Regions from separate parts of the Fructobacillus sp. ChS1-6f1-1-27 genome, predicted to be linked through region 1. Evidence: a T-box and tRNA genes for the amino acid it is inferred to sense, from the RefSeq annotation. Region 1 holds a T-box; the other holds one or more tRNA genes.
The links. The T-box of region 1 lies ahead of leuS (leucine--tRNA ligase). A T-box ahead of a tRNA ligase gene usually reads a tRNA of that ligase, here a tRNA-Leu.

Region 1 (7,651 bases):
GGCAGCCAAAACAGCGACACCGCCAAAGACCCCTAAGAAGGTGGCTAAACCGGTTCCAATTTTGCCATCCAGTGGCACCAAGAACTTGGCTGAGAAGCTAGCCAAGAGAAAGGCCCCCACCGCCATCACCAGAGACGACCCATAGATCTTTAGCAAGTCGTCTTTGACCGTCATAACTGAAACACCGTACTGGTCGTTTAAGAACTTGAGCATCAAGTACAAGGACCAACCAAGACCAATGGCCGTAGCAATCAAAGCCCCCATCCCCTGCAACAAGAAAATCAAGGGCACTTGGATAAGCACTTTGACGAGTAGGCCCCATCCAAAGGCCCGCATCACTTCTTTCCCATGTGACAGGGCCTGCAAAACAAAGGCCAAGAGCATGAAGAAGGACATAATCACCGTCAAAACGGCTGAGAACTGCAGCAAGTAAACGCCCGCTCTGGCCGTATGGTCAATTGGGTAGAAGAACTTGTAGAGTGGGTCCGCAATCGCATACATCCCCAAGGCTGACGGTACCAAGACCAAGGAGGTCAACCGCAGAACTGAGACCAACTGGTCCTTTAATTCGGTCATGTTTCCAGCAGTCTTCTTGGCTGCCAAAATTGGCAAGGCCGTCGCCGCAATACTAGTGGCAAAGGAAATCACAATCATCACCAACTTATTCGGGTTGGCCGAGAACAGGGCGAATTGGACCTGGAGGTCAGCCATGCTGGTGTGGAAGAAAGCCTTCATCACTGGGAAGAAGGTGTACTGGTCGACAAACAAGAATAGGTTTGTTGATGACCCGATAATCACAAAAGGCCAGGACTCCTTTAAAATGTTTTTGACCATGTCAAAGGCTTTGTTGCCTTCTTGAATGCCCTCTGCTTGGTGGCGGCGTGGCGCCCGCGTGCGGCCGGCATTTGATGGGCTCATTTGAGCCAAGGTGGCTTGTTCATTTGGCACACCAGCGACAGGGTGGATCAGTCGTTGGTAGCGAACCCAACCATAACCCAAGATTGCTAGTGAGAACAAAGCCCCGATAAAGGCGGCAAAGGTCGCTTGGACGACTGCCCCCGTCCAATTCGATGGGTCGGCATGCAAGACTATAACCGTGGCAACTAACAGGTAAACCACCCGACCAATTTGTTCCACAATATCCGACAAAGCGGAAATGTGCATCAATTGGTGGCCTTGGAAGATTCCGCGAATCATTGACATCGCTGGGAAAACCAAGACGGCTGGTGCCAGGGAATGCAAGACCGGGATAACTTCGGCATTCCCATTGGATAGCAATGGTGCGGCCAAGTACATCAAGGCCGCAAAAACTACGCCAAGGGCCACCCCAATTTGCAATGACTGCTTGGTTAATGACCAGAGTCCCTTTTCGTCTTTTTGGGCGATTAACTGCGCCATTACCTTCGAAATGGCCGATGGGAAGCCAAAGGTCGCAATCGAAAGCAAGATGGCATAGATGTTATAGCCTTGTGAGAACAAGGCGTTAGCCTGGTTAGCTGCTGCGCCAAGCATTGCCAACCAAGGCAAGACATAGGCGGCACCTAACAGACGGGAAACGATGTTTCCAAGTGAAAGCCAGAAAGACCCCTTCACCAGTGCATTGTTCCCACCGCCCTGGGTTTGTTCCAGGGCCTGTTGGTCACTAGCACTTTGTTCAAGGGTAGCAGCAGCCTGGTTTGCCAAGAAATCTGTTTGACCTGCTTGCTGGTCTTTGCTTTCAGGCCAAGTTGGTTGTTGCAGCTGGTCTTCAAAGTGACGTTTCTGGTTTCCGGCAAAAGGCTGGCGACCTTCTTCCTGTCCCTGTTTCTGCCGGTTCGAGCGGTGGCGTGGTTCTAGTCCCTCTTCTTGGTCGGTTACATTTTTTCTCGACCAGAAGGAAGATTTCCTGCGACGTTTTCCCCGTGGGTGCAAGTTGACTTCCAACTTAGCCAGCAGTTCATCAGCACTCAAATACTGGTCATCATTTTCTTCGTTTTGGCCGCTTCGCCGGCCGTTAAATTTTGGATCCTGGGTCATCCCAATGTCCCCTTTAATAATATGTACCCCGCCCTAACGGCGGGATGAATCTTGAAAATGCTAATTCACAAGATACCATTTTTTAACTTACTTGGCAACGATATTGACGAACTTACCTGGAATGGCAATCACCTTCTTGATTTCCAACCCTTCGATATTCTTTTGAATCTTATCGTCTGCCTTCGCAGCTGCAATCATGTCATCTTGGCTGGCGTCGGTTGGCAAAACCTGCTTTGACCGAACCTTACCGTTAACTTGGAAAATGATTTCCTTGCTGTCGTCAACCAAGGCCTTCTCATCATAAGTTGGCCAAGCAACATAGGCAATTGACCGGGCTGACCCCGTCAATTTTTGCCAGAGTTCTTCTGCCAAGTGAGGCGCAAACGGTGCCAACATTTGCACAAAGCCTTCCATGTAAGACTGTGGCAAAGCTTCTGCCTTATATGCGTCATTAACGAAGACCATCAAAGAAGAAATTGCCGTATTAAAGTGCAAGTTCTCCAAGTCTTCCGTCACCTTCTTGACTGTTAGGTTGTATTCCTTCTTCAAGTCCCCATCGGTCTTGTCGGTTAACTTGTCCGTCAAAGAACCATCGTCTTGGACCAACAACCGCCAAACGCGGTCCAACCAACGCCGTGAACCGGTCACGCCTTCTTCAGACCAAGGCTTGTTTTGCGTCAAAGGACCCATGAACATTTCATAAATCCGGAGAGTATCAGCTCCGTACTCATTCACGATATCATCGGGGTTGACAACGTTCCCCTTTGACTTTGACATCTTTTCATGGTTTTCACCAAGGATCATTCCTTGGTTCACCAACTTGTAGAACGGTTCTTTTTCATGCACAACGCCCAAGTCGTACAAGACCTTGTTCCAGAACCGGGCATAAAGTAAGTGCAAGACTGCGTGTTCAGCCCCACCAACATACAAGTCGATGTTCTTCCAGTAAGCCAACTTGTCATCGGCCGCCAAGGCATCCGAGTTTTGAGGGTCTAAGTACCGTAAGAAGTACCATGATGAGCCGGCCCACTGTGGCATTGTGTTGGTTTCACGACGGCCCTTCACGCCGTCTTCACGGGTAACTTCCAACCAGTCGGTCGCGTTGGCCAATGGTGACTCACCCGTTCCAGATGGCTTCATTTGTTCTTGGGACAATTCAGGCAGGCGGAGTGGCAGCTCATTTTCGGGAACTAACGTCTGAGTACCATCTTCCCAGTGGATAACAGGGATTGGTTCACCCCAATAGCGTTGGCGAGAGAAAATCCAGTCGCGCAAGCGGTAGTTGACCTTCTTTTGACCAGCGCCGTGTTCTTCCAACCAGGCAATCATCTTGTCGATGGCTTCTTTTTTGTCCATGCCATCCAAGAAGCCAGAGTTAATGTGGACCCCTTCGCCACTATAAGCTTCCTTGTCGACATCACCGCCTTCAATAACAGGGGTAATCTTCAGGTCAAACTTCTTGGCAAAGTCATAATCGCGTTGGTCATGGGCAGGCACACCCATCACAGCCCCAGTTCCATAAGAACCCAAGACGTAATCAGCAATCCAAATTGGGACCAAGTCACCGTTTACAGGGTTCTTAGCGTATGCTCCAGTGAAGACTCCAGACTTATCCTTGTTCAAATCCGTCCGTTCCAAATCAGACTTCGAAGCGATTTCTTCTTGGTACGCCGCTACAGCAGCTTTTTGGTCTGCTGTGGTGATCTTATCAACCAGGTCGTGTTCTGGTGCCAAAACCAAGTAAGAAGCCCCGAAGAGCGTGTCAGCCCGGGTTGAGAAAACTTCAATTTTTTCATCAGCTGAACCATCGACGTCAAAGACGATTGAAGCACCAATTGACCGGCCAATCCAGTTTCGTTGCTGCTCTTTGATAGCTTCTGGCCAGTCCAAGTCATCTAAGTCATCAATCAAGCGGTCGGCATAGGCCGTAATCTTCAAGACCCACTGCTTCATTGGCTTGCGGTAAACGGGGTAACCCCCACGTTCCGTCTTACCGTTAACCACTTCTTCGTTGGCAACTACCAAACCACCACCTGGGAAATCAGGGGCCCAGTTGACCATGATTTCGTCTTCGTAAGCCAAGCCCATTTCATAGAGCTTTTCAAAGATCCACTGGGTCCACTTGTAATAACTTGGGTCTGTCGTCTTAACTTCCCGGTTCCAATCATATGAGAAGCCAAGGGACTTAACCTGGTTCTTAAAGGTTTGAATGTTTTGGTCCGTAAAAGTAGCTGGATTATTCCCAGTCTTCAAAGCATACTGTTCAGCGGGTAGTCCAAAGGCATCCCAGCCCATTGGGTGCAATACGTTAAAGCCTTGAGCCCGCTTGTACCGTGAAACAATATCAGTGGCCGTATACCCTTCTGGGTGGCCAACGTGCAACCCCTGACCAGATGGATAAGGGAACATGTCTAAGACATAGTACTTTTCCTTGTCCGACTTATCTTCGGCCTTAAAGGTCTGGTCCTTGTCCCAAAATCCCTGCCACTTCTTTTCAATTCCTTGGTGATCGTATCCCATTTGCTTCCTCCCTAAATAAAAAAGCCCTACGTCAGACTTAAAAAGCCTAACATAGGGCGATTGTTACCGCGGTACCACCTACGTTTTGCCAGCTAAATTAGCCAGCCTAGTTCCAGCCTTAACGCAGCTAAACGTACCGACTACTAACTTTCACCGGTAGGTGCTCCAACCGAGTTCGCAATGTTGGTTGGTAGGCTTGCAGCACCGCCTACTTTCTGAAGCTCTTCCATTGCTACTAATGTTGAAAAGTAACTTTATTATAGCACAGGCCCCAATAAATCCGCTATACTAGAAAGAAGAAAAAGAAGTGGAGTAAGAAATGCAAATTTCAAACCGACAATTCATCCAAAGCACCTTGGAAAGTACAGTCCAAACCGGCGACCTTGTGGCCGATGGCGCTGCAGGCCAAGGATTGAATACCCGGTTCTTAGCTAGTCGAGTTGGTAGTACTGGTCAGGTCCTAAGTTTTCACGACCAAAAAGAGGCCGCTAACGCCACCGCCTCATCCCTCTTTATGGCTGGTCTTCAAGACCGGGTAGCGGTGATTAACGGTCCTCTTTCACAAGCAAGTCTCTTACAAGAAATCGGTAAGATTACCAAGCTTGACCTGGCCATTTTGGACTATGGCGCCGATACCGACCAAGCCCAACCAGACCAAAAAGACTTAACAGGACAAATTGAGGTCCTCTTAAGCCACTTAAAGGTCAATGGTCTTCTAATCGTGAATTTGGCAAAGGCTGTGGATTTTTTGGTCCAAAACGTTGAGGATGATGACATCGACCAAGCTAGTTACCAAACGAAGGCTGGTACCACCCTCTTATTTGAACGACAAGCACAAGAAGACTAAGAAAACTTGACCTTTAACCTTCCCTTAATCAGCCGTGGTATAATATAAAAAAGAACAAACGGAGGACATTCAGATGGGACGCATTGTAGACCAAGAAGAACGACTTAACAATCCGTTGGCAGACATTATCAACTTGCCCGAAACGGAAAGTGAAAAAGAAAAGACCGCTAGGGCCAAAGCTTTGGGTCAAATTAAATAAGCACCATTTTTTATCTTTGTTCAAAAAGAGCGTTTCCTGTGATTAGGAGACGCTCTTTTTGTGTGCGAGAAAAACTTTTATTTGTCCAAAATAGGCAAAGAAAAAAGCCCACCTAAGCGGACTTTTTGAAAGTTAATTGAATTAGCCTTCGATTTCAGTAACAGTTCCGGCACCAACAGTGTGGCCACCTTCACGAACAGTAAACTTCAATCCCATTTCAATGGCAACTGGGGCGATCAATTCAACGTCGAACGTTACTTGGTCACCAGGCATAACCATTTCAACACCTGCTGGCAATTCTACGACACCAGTAACATCAGTGGTGTGGAAGTAGAATTGTGGACGGTAGTTAGTGAAGAATGGTGTGTGACGACCACCTTCGTCCTTAGTCAAGACATAAACTTCGGCCTTGAACTTCTTGTGAGTCTTGATTGAACCAGGAGCAGCCAAAACTTGACCACGTTCGATCTGGTCACGGTCAACACCACGGAGCAAAGCACCGATGTTGTCACCAGCTTGAGCTTCGTCCAAAGTCTTACGGAACATTTCGATTCCAGTAACAGTGGTCTTTTGGATTTCATCCTTCAAACCAACGATTTCAACTTCAGTACCAGTAGTCAAAACACCACGGTCAACACGACCAGAAGCAACAGTACCACGACCAGTGATCGTAAATACATCTTCGACAGGCATCAAGAATGGCTTGTCATCTTCACGTGCTGGAGTTGGGATGTATGAGTCAACAGCATCCATCAATTCCAAAACAACCTTAGCTTGGTCGGCGTCGCCTTCCAAAGCCTTCAAGGCTGATCCCTTGATAACAGGAATGTCATCGCCAGGGAAATCGTATTCTGACAACAATTCACGAACTTCCATTTCAACCAAGTCGATCAATTCTTCATCATCAACCAAGTCAGTCTTGTTCAAGAAGACAACCAAGTGTTCAACACCAACCTGACGAGCAAGCAAGATGTGTTCACGAGTTTGTGGCATAGGACCATCAGTTGCGGCAACAACCAAGATGGCACCATCCATTTGTGCGGCACCAGTGATCATGTTCTTAACGTAATCAGCGTGACCTGGGGCATCGATGTGAGCATAGTGACGAGTGTCAGTTTCATATTCGATGTGTGAAGTGTTGATCGTGATTCCACGTTCCTTTTCTTCAGGAGCGTTATCGATTTCAGCGAAGTCAGTAGCTTGACCACCATCTTTTTCTGCCAATACCTTTGAGATAGCAGCAGTCAAAGTAGTCTTTCCGTGATCGACGTGACCGATCGTACCAATGTTAACGTGGGGCTTATTGCGAACGTAAGTTTCCTTAGCCAATGTAGTTTCCTCCAATTTTTTCTCTCGTTTTTATCCCGAGAAAATCGTATGCTTATATTTTACAACGCCAACCTATGAAAGGCAACAGTAAATGGCGTTTTTCTGGCATATGCGCCGTCATTAATTATACTAAGTTCTTAATTTTTTGTAAACACCCTTTTCAGACGGATTTTTTAAGCACCCATCTCGCCCAAAACTCGGACAACAAAGCTGTGAGCCTCGGCTTGTTTCGGATCTTCTTCTGGTAATTCTTGCTGATAGAAAGCCGCTACATCCGTCTTCACCCACAACCGTGCATCCAAAATTCGGTCTTCCATTTGCGGGAACAAGAGCATGGCCTCAACCCGGAGCTGGTCAATTAAGGCCTCATAGGCAACCGGGTCTTCTTGACCAACTTGTAAGTTCAACTCAGTTTCTAAGACCTGGAACAGTTGGGAGGAAAAGGCCGATGGCACTTCTTGCAAGTTAACCTGGTATTGCTTTTTGTCCAACCAGATATAAGGAACCTGGTCACGAAGGCCTAACTGCTGCAAATCGGCTAATAAGGCTGTCTTAATCAGAGCAGAAGCAAAAGGATCCAGTAATAAGGACTTGGCTCCCGCCACAAAGTCTGCCACTGGCAAATAAAAAGCCTGCTGGTACCGTTTTTGCTGCGTCGCCATGTCTTGGTCACTCATATGGTAAAAATGGCTAGCAATCTTTTGGAACTCCGCCTGGCATCCCTGCTTAACCGAATCTTC
Region 2 (5,812 bases), on a different contig from region 1:
ACACCGATTGAATATCGGGTGTCAGTCCTCAAGGCCGCTCAATGACATGTCCTAATTTTGGGGTTCATATCAAAAGAGGTGCTCTTTAATTAGCAAAGGTTGCTTCTATGGACAAACTTAATCCAGTTCTGATATAAATTGACGACTTTTGATATAAAAAAGGCTTTCAGTTTTCACTCAAAGCCTTTTCTATATGAAATTGATTTATTTAGAATATTTTCCGTTGAAAAATGTGACGTAATTACTATCAGAATAAGTGCTATAAGACTTAGTCACTGCGATGATAAAGTCAACGAATGGCCAGATTCCTAATGTAAAGGAACTACCGATGAATAGTTTCAAAATGCCTAGGCCGACTTGTCTTCGCATAAATCGGTCCAAGCCGAGAGAACCAAAAAGAAAAGCGCCAACCCAAACAAATACATGTTTATTGATTATTGTACTCTTCATGATTTATACCTCTTTTGGAGAAGCGTTGTAGAATCGTTGCGATAATACAAATTCCGAATTTTCAGGTTTGTCATGCCATTCAATCGTGATATTTTTATTTGACTGTAGATAATCCTTAATTTCTTTCAGGCTGGTATTAAAGTATTCTTTTCGTTTGTTGATATGGTTAATTTTGTCGCTGGCAAAGTGGGTATGAAGGTCATTTTCCAGTTCAAAAGCGTTTTCAGAAAAAATAAGTGCGTGAATATCAAACTTAAAAGGAACGGAAGCTGAGCTGAGTTCATCGATACGATCTTTAGGTTCAAGACGACGAGTTACACCAATTTTGTAAACATTTTCTCCAAAGGAGCCAACGTTACTAATGATGTAGACATAGCCTGCCTTAGCGTTTTCAATTCGGTAGTCCAAACCTTTTTCTTGTTCGTCAAGTTCGTTAATCTTTTTCTTTAATTCTTCAACTTGTTGAACATTTTCTTCGGTTTGTTCCTGATCGACAAGCTTTGTCAAAGCATTGTTGAATTGGGAGCGTTCTTTATTAAGGTTTCGCTTCTCACGTTCAATTTCAAGTTGGAGTTGCTTTTCTTCTTTTTCTTGCTGTCGTTCTGCTCGAAGTTTTTCTTTTTCAGCTTGCTTCTTCAGGGCGTATTCAACAGAAAGACGTAGTTCTTGGAGCTTTAGGTCAACGTAAGCACTGTCTAAACGAACAAAGATTGATTTTTCAAATAAATCACTTAACTTTGTAGCGCTTTTAGAAAGCATTTCTGCCTTTTTTTCATAATTATTGGCATTAACCTTGTTGATGATTCCAGTTGCTTCACCGTTGAAAGCCCGAATGAGTGCTTGAGCAGATTTTTTCTGCATTGCCTTTCCTTTAGATGCTGACCCATCAAAAGTGATTTCTTTGACCACGTAAGTTGCCTTTTGTTCTTTTACTAATTGCTTTTCTTTTTCGATAATACGAGTTAGCTCGTATTTGAAAGTTAAGCTATCAGCAAACTCATAGGTGGGCTCGTAAAACCCAACAGTAATGTCATTTTCAAAATTTCCTAGCTGTTGTTGAGCGTCGGTCAACTTAGTATTAACAGTTGCTAAAATTTGATCGAGTTTGGAAATTTCTTGCTCTTTGGACTTGGCTTGGTTCGCCAATTCTTTATTTCGATCCTCGATAAGTTGTTGAAGTTCTTGGTCCTTAGCTTCGATGGCTCTTTGTAGTTCTTCGTTTTTCTTGTCGATTACTTTTTGCAATTCAGCTTCTTTAGCAACCTTGGCCTGTTGAATTTGTGATTTTTCTGCCTCGGTTAATTCAGCTTCGTTTTCTTTGAGAGCAATGATTGTTTCCTGTAACTCGTCTTTTTTTGATTTTAACTGCAAATCCAACGCGTTGATTTCATCGCCTTTTTTATCGATAACTTGTTTTAGTTCAGCCTCCTTGGCGAGCTTTGCTTGTTGGATTCGAAATTTATCTGAATCTGATAGGGCAACTTGGTTTTGCTTGATGGCAACCAGTGTGTTGTGCAGTTTTTCCTTCTTAGATTTTAGTTCCGAGTTCAATGCATCGAGTTCGTTCTTCTTTTTGTCGGGGCGGTTAAACATAAATACTCCTACTTAATAAAAAATTGTTTGAGAAAATGTAATTTGATTTGAGCTTTTTATACTTTGATGTTGAATGATTTGCTACCTAACTCTTTAAAGTTGGAATCTTCAAATGTAACTTTGATTGGATTGTTGTTTTCTAAGTAGAATTCAACAACGACAGGAACTGTTTTTCCTGGTAGCACATTTTGATTTAAGTTATCGCTTTCAGTTTGATAGGGCACACTAAAATCATCATTCAATGCCGGGGTTCCGGGTTCAAGTTGCTTATTTTGACTGTCCGTTTTTTGATAAGCGTGTACGACAGCGTACATAGCCGATGCATCAGCCTGCTCTTTTGATACATTTTTCATATTACCGTGCAGAACAAATAATTTTTTATTGTCCATTCCATCAATAATTTCGCCTTTGGTCCAAGTTGTATTCAATTTGCCGGCGTAAAAAGTGTTGCCTTTGAAAGACCAGTCACTTGAATTTACTTTTGTCTTATTTAATGTGGGTAATTCGCCGTGATTATAATATAAATAGACAGAAAAACTAGTTGATAGTAGGGTGATGATTAACATCACCCAGAACCAAACGTAGTTGTAAAACTTCTTATTCACTTCTCTCTCCATGTCTCTCCCTAGTATTCTCCACTTCATAGTACCTTTTTATAATTTGAATTTTCGTTATTGTATCTAGCTTTGAAAAAATCAATTAATTTCATACTAGAAAATTGCTAATTTGAATAAAAAACAGTATTTTCTATTCATAAACAAAATCCAAACAGCACTTGTACATTTTATAACAAAAGGTTATAATTTACTACCGTTTTTTAGAAAATATATTTGCCAATAATTCCTAAAATTTTGCTTGACGGTACCCACAAAATCCAGTATTATTAAATGGTTGCTTAAAACAGTAACAAAGCCCATGCGGATGTGGCGGAACTGGCAGACGCGCTGGATTTAGGTTCCAGTGGAGAAATCCGTGCAGGTTCGATTCCTGTCATCCGTATTCAGTATTTTTTCTAAAATACTGTTGTACAAATCCTAAGGATTTGCTATACTATTTAAGTATTAATTTTGCCGACTTAGCTCAGTTGATAGAGCATCTCACTAGTAATGAGGGGGTCAGCGGTTTGAGTCCGCTAGTCGGCATATTTAAAAAGCTATACCAACGCTGGAAAGTGTTGGTATAGCTTTTTTGTTTTTATTATCCGTATTTTTTTGAAGACCTTCTTTATTGGAGTGATATTTTCTTTTTTTTATCGTCGATATCGGCTTTGATAGCCGTATCGATTTCGATAGTGAATGTTTTATAAAACAAAAGATTTTATTTCGTAACCTATGGAGAATGAAAAATAAATATTTTAGAAATAAATTTGGGATAAAATTATTTTGGTTAGGTAATATTATGAAACTTTCTAAACAAAATGACAAAGATATACACTCATTTGTGATAGGGACGGACGATTATTTCGCCAATGTTAAGGGCAAGGTACGTCTTTATCAGCGACTGTGGACTGCAATCTGCTGGTTATCCTTTTTTATTCCGTTTATTTGGATATTTAGTGTTACAAACATTTTTGATTCTAAAAATCAATTTCACGCTAGATTAGTGGCGGAAGTTCAGCAAAATATGACAAGCCTCAGTACATTTTTTATTGGGATTATCGCTGTATTTATTTTTCATCACTTATTTGCGGCCTATATGGTGAATCACCGATTATCTCGGCCTATTTCTATAGATAAAAAGCAGAATGTTCGGCGAGAAAAATATGATGAATTCTTCCGGGAAAAATTTGGTTCTCAATTTGATATAAAACATGATCAAATTATAAATGTAAACGCTGGGGATAATTTCACTAAGTATCAAATTATTAATTTACTTCAGGACAGGACCATACAATGATTTTGCATAATTCTGTTTTCAGCTTTTTGTTCTTGTTTCTATCTGCATACCCCTTGATTGGTTCTTTTTCACGTATTGTTGGAAATATTATTTACAAATTTGCTTATCGTAATAAGCAAAGGCGGTGGATTCGAGTACCCACCACGGCTGACCCTTTTATTTCAATCATGGTTGCGGCGCATAATGAAGAAAAAGTTATTCGTAAGACGATTGTTTATTTATTAACGGAATTAAATTACCTTAATTATGAGGTGATTGTAATCAATGATGGATCAACTGATAGCACAATGCCGATTTTGATTGAGTTATCAAAAAAATATGACCGTTTACGGATTATTGATTTAGAAGCCAATAATGGGAAAGCTCATGCATTAAATATTGGAATTGGTTTTACTAACGGTGAATTTATTTTAACGAATGATGCGGATATTTTGCCCTCTCGCGATGCACTGCTACGTTATATTACTTACTTATCAAAGCCGTACGCCAACCGAATTGGGGCCATCACCGCGAATGCGGATGTTTTGAATAAAACTAAGATACTAGCAAAGTCTCAAACTGTTGAATTTGCTAGTATTGTCAGCATGATTAAAAAAAGTCAGTCTGCTATTTCAGGTAAAATTTATGCATATAGTGGGGCTAACACTTTCTATCGGAAGACAGCTTTGATTGATGTTGGTCTCTTTCGCCAAGACCGGGCAACCGAGGATATTAGCATGGCTTGGGACCATCAAATGAATGGTTGGATTTCGATTTTTGCGCCAGCGATTACTTTCTTTATGGAGGTACCGGAAAGTATTTCTGATTTGTATAAGCAGCGGAAGCGTTGGGCGCAGGGTGGCACTGAGGTTTGGCTGACCAATAGTTTGAAACTACTTCGTCATCCACTGAAAAATTATGGTTTGCTGCTGATTTTCTTTGATCAAACTTTGAGTATTATCTGGGCGTTCTTTTTATGCATTAGTACGTTTGGTTTGACTTATACAATTGTTCGTTATTTTTGGCTAGAAAATTGGTCTGCTTTCTATCAAACAGTGACAATGGCGATGATTTTTGTTTGTTTCCAATTGACTGTTGGCTTTATTCAAATTTCATTAGCACTTTTCATGGACCACAATGGCAACAAGTTAAAGTATCTGGGATTTGCACCTTTTTATTTAATGTATTATTGGATATTAAATCCGATAACGATTGTAGTTACTATGCTACCCGCTATTCGAACAATCATGGGTCATGGTTCTGGTGTTTGGGTTAGTCCGAAACGAGCTGGATAAATTTGCTATAATAAAGTTGAAAGTAAGGAAGGGTTACTTCCTTTTGTCCATCGCTGGCAGGCGGTGGACTTTTTTGCATCTTCACCCTGCAAACCTTATAATCAGACTAATATACACCTACGGGGGAATTGTTTATGAAAATTGGAATTACGGCGGATGCGAACATGCAACCAACGGTGACAACCCGGTTGCAACAGGCCCACTATGTCCAGAAAAAATTGACGGACGTGTTGATTAAGCATGGTGTGACACCGGTGATTTTGCCAATTGTACCGGCAAAGATGGCTAAGGACCTCGTTGATGTGGTTGACGGGATTATTATTTCTGGCGGGGTCGATGTCTCACCTAAATTCTATCATGAAGACCCACACCCACACTTGGGTTCGGTTTACGAACCCCGGGATGAATTTGAACTGGCGGTGATTAAAGAAGCGGTTTCTCAGCGTAAGCCAGTTCTTGGCATTTGCCGTGGCGTGCAAATTATTAACGTTGCCTTTGGTGGTACGCTCTACCAAGACTTAAACAGTCAGTATGAAAAAGCTAGTGGTCAGGCGCCACTTCAGCATACTCAGCCAATGGACAGCGCTTTCCCGGCCCAC

Region 2: it encodes a tRNA-Leu, which carries the amino acid that the T-box ahead of leuS (leucine--tRNA ligase) is inferred to sense. The anticodon was not compared.

Annotation. Positions count from the first base shown of each region.
Region 1 covers NZ_JCAOER010000005.1:18,224-25,874, forward strand. The annotation lists gene AC5162_RS03715 (putative polysaccharide biosynthesis protein) at 1-2,016, opposite strand, end outside; gene leuS (leucine--tRNA ligase) at 2,104-4,536, opposite strand; T-box leader at 4,586-4,795, opposite strand; gene AC5162_RS03725 (SAM-dependent methyltransferase) at 4,856-5,383, shown strand; gene AC5162_RS03730 (hypothetical protein) at 5,457-5,582, shown strand; gene tuf (elongation factor Tu) at 5,724-6,911, opposite strand; gene AC5162_RS03740 (type I restriction endonuclease subunit R) at 7,085-7,651, opposite strand, start outside.
Region 2 covers NZ_JCAOER010000021.1:359-6,170, reverse strand. The annotation lists gene AC5162_RS06340 (NINE protein) at 205-450, opposite strand; gene AC5162_RS06335 (GIY-YIG nuclease family protein) at 454-2,043, opposite strand; gene AC5162_RS06330 (DUF5067 domain-containing protein) at 2,100-2,660, opposite strand; tRNA gene AC5162_RS06325 (tRNA-Leu) at 2,961-3,042, shown strand; tRNA gene AC5162_RS06320 (tRNA-Thr) at 3,113-3,185, shown strand; gene AC5162_RS06315 (hypothetical protein) at 3,382-3,939, shown strand; gene AC5162_RS06310 (glycosyltransferase family 2 protein) at 3,936-5,213, shown strand; gene AC5162_RS06305 (gamma-glutamyl-gamma-aminobutyrate hydrolase family protein) at 5,348-5,812, shown strand, end outside.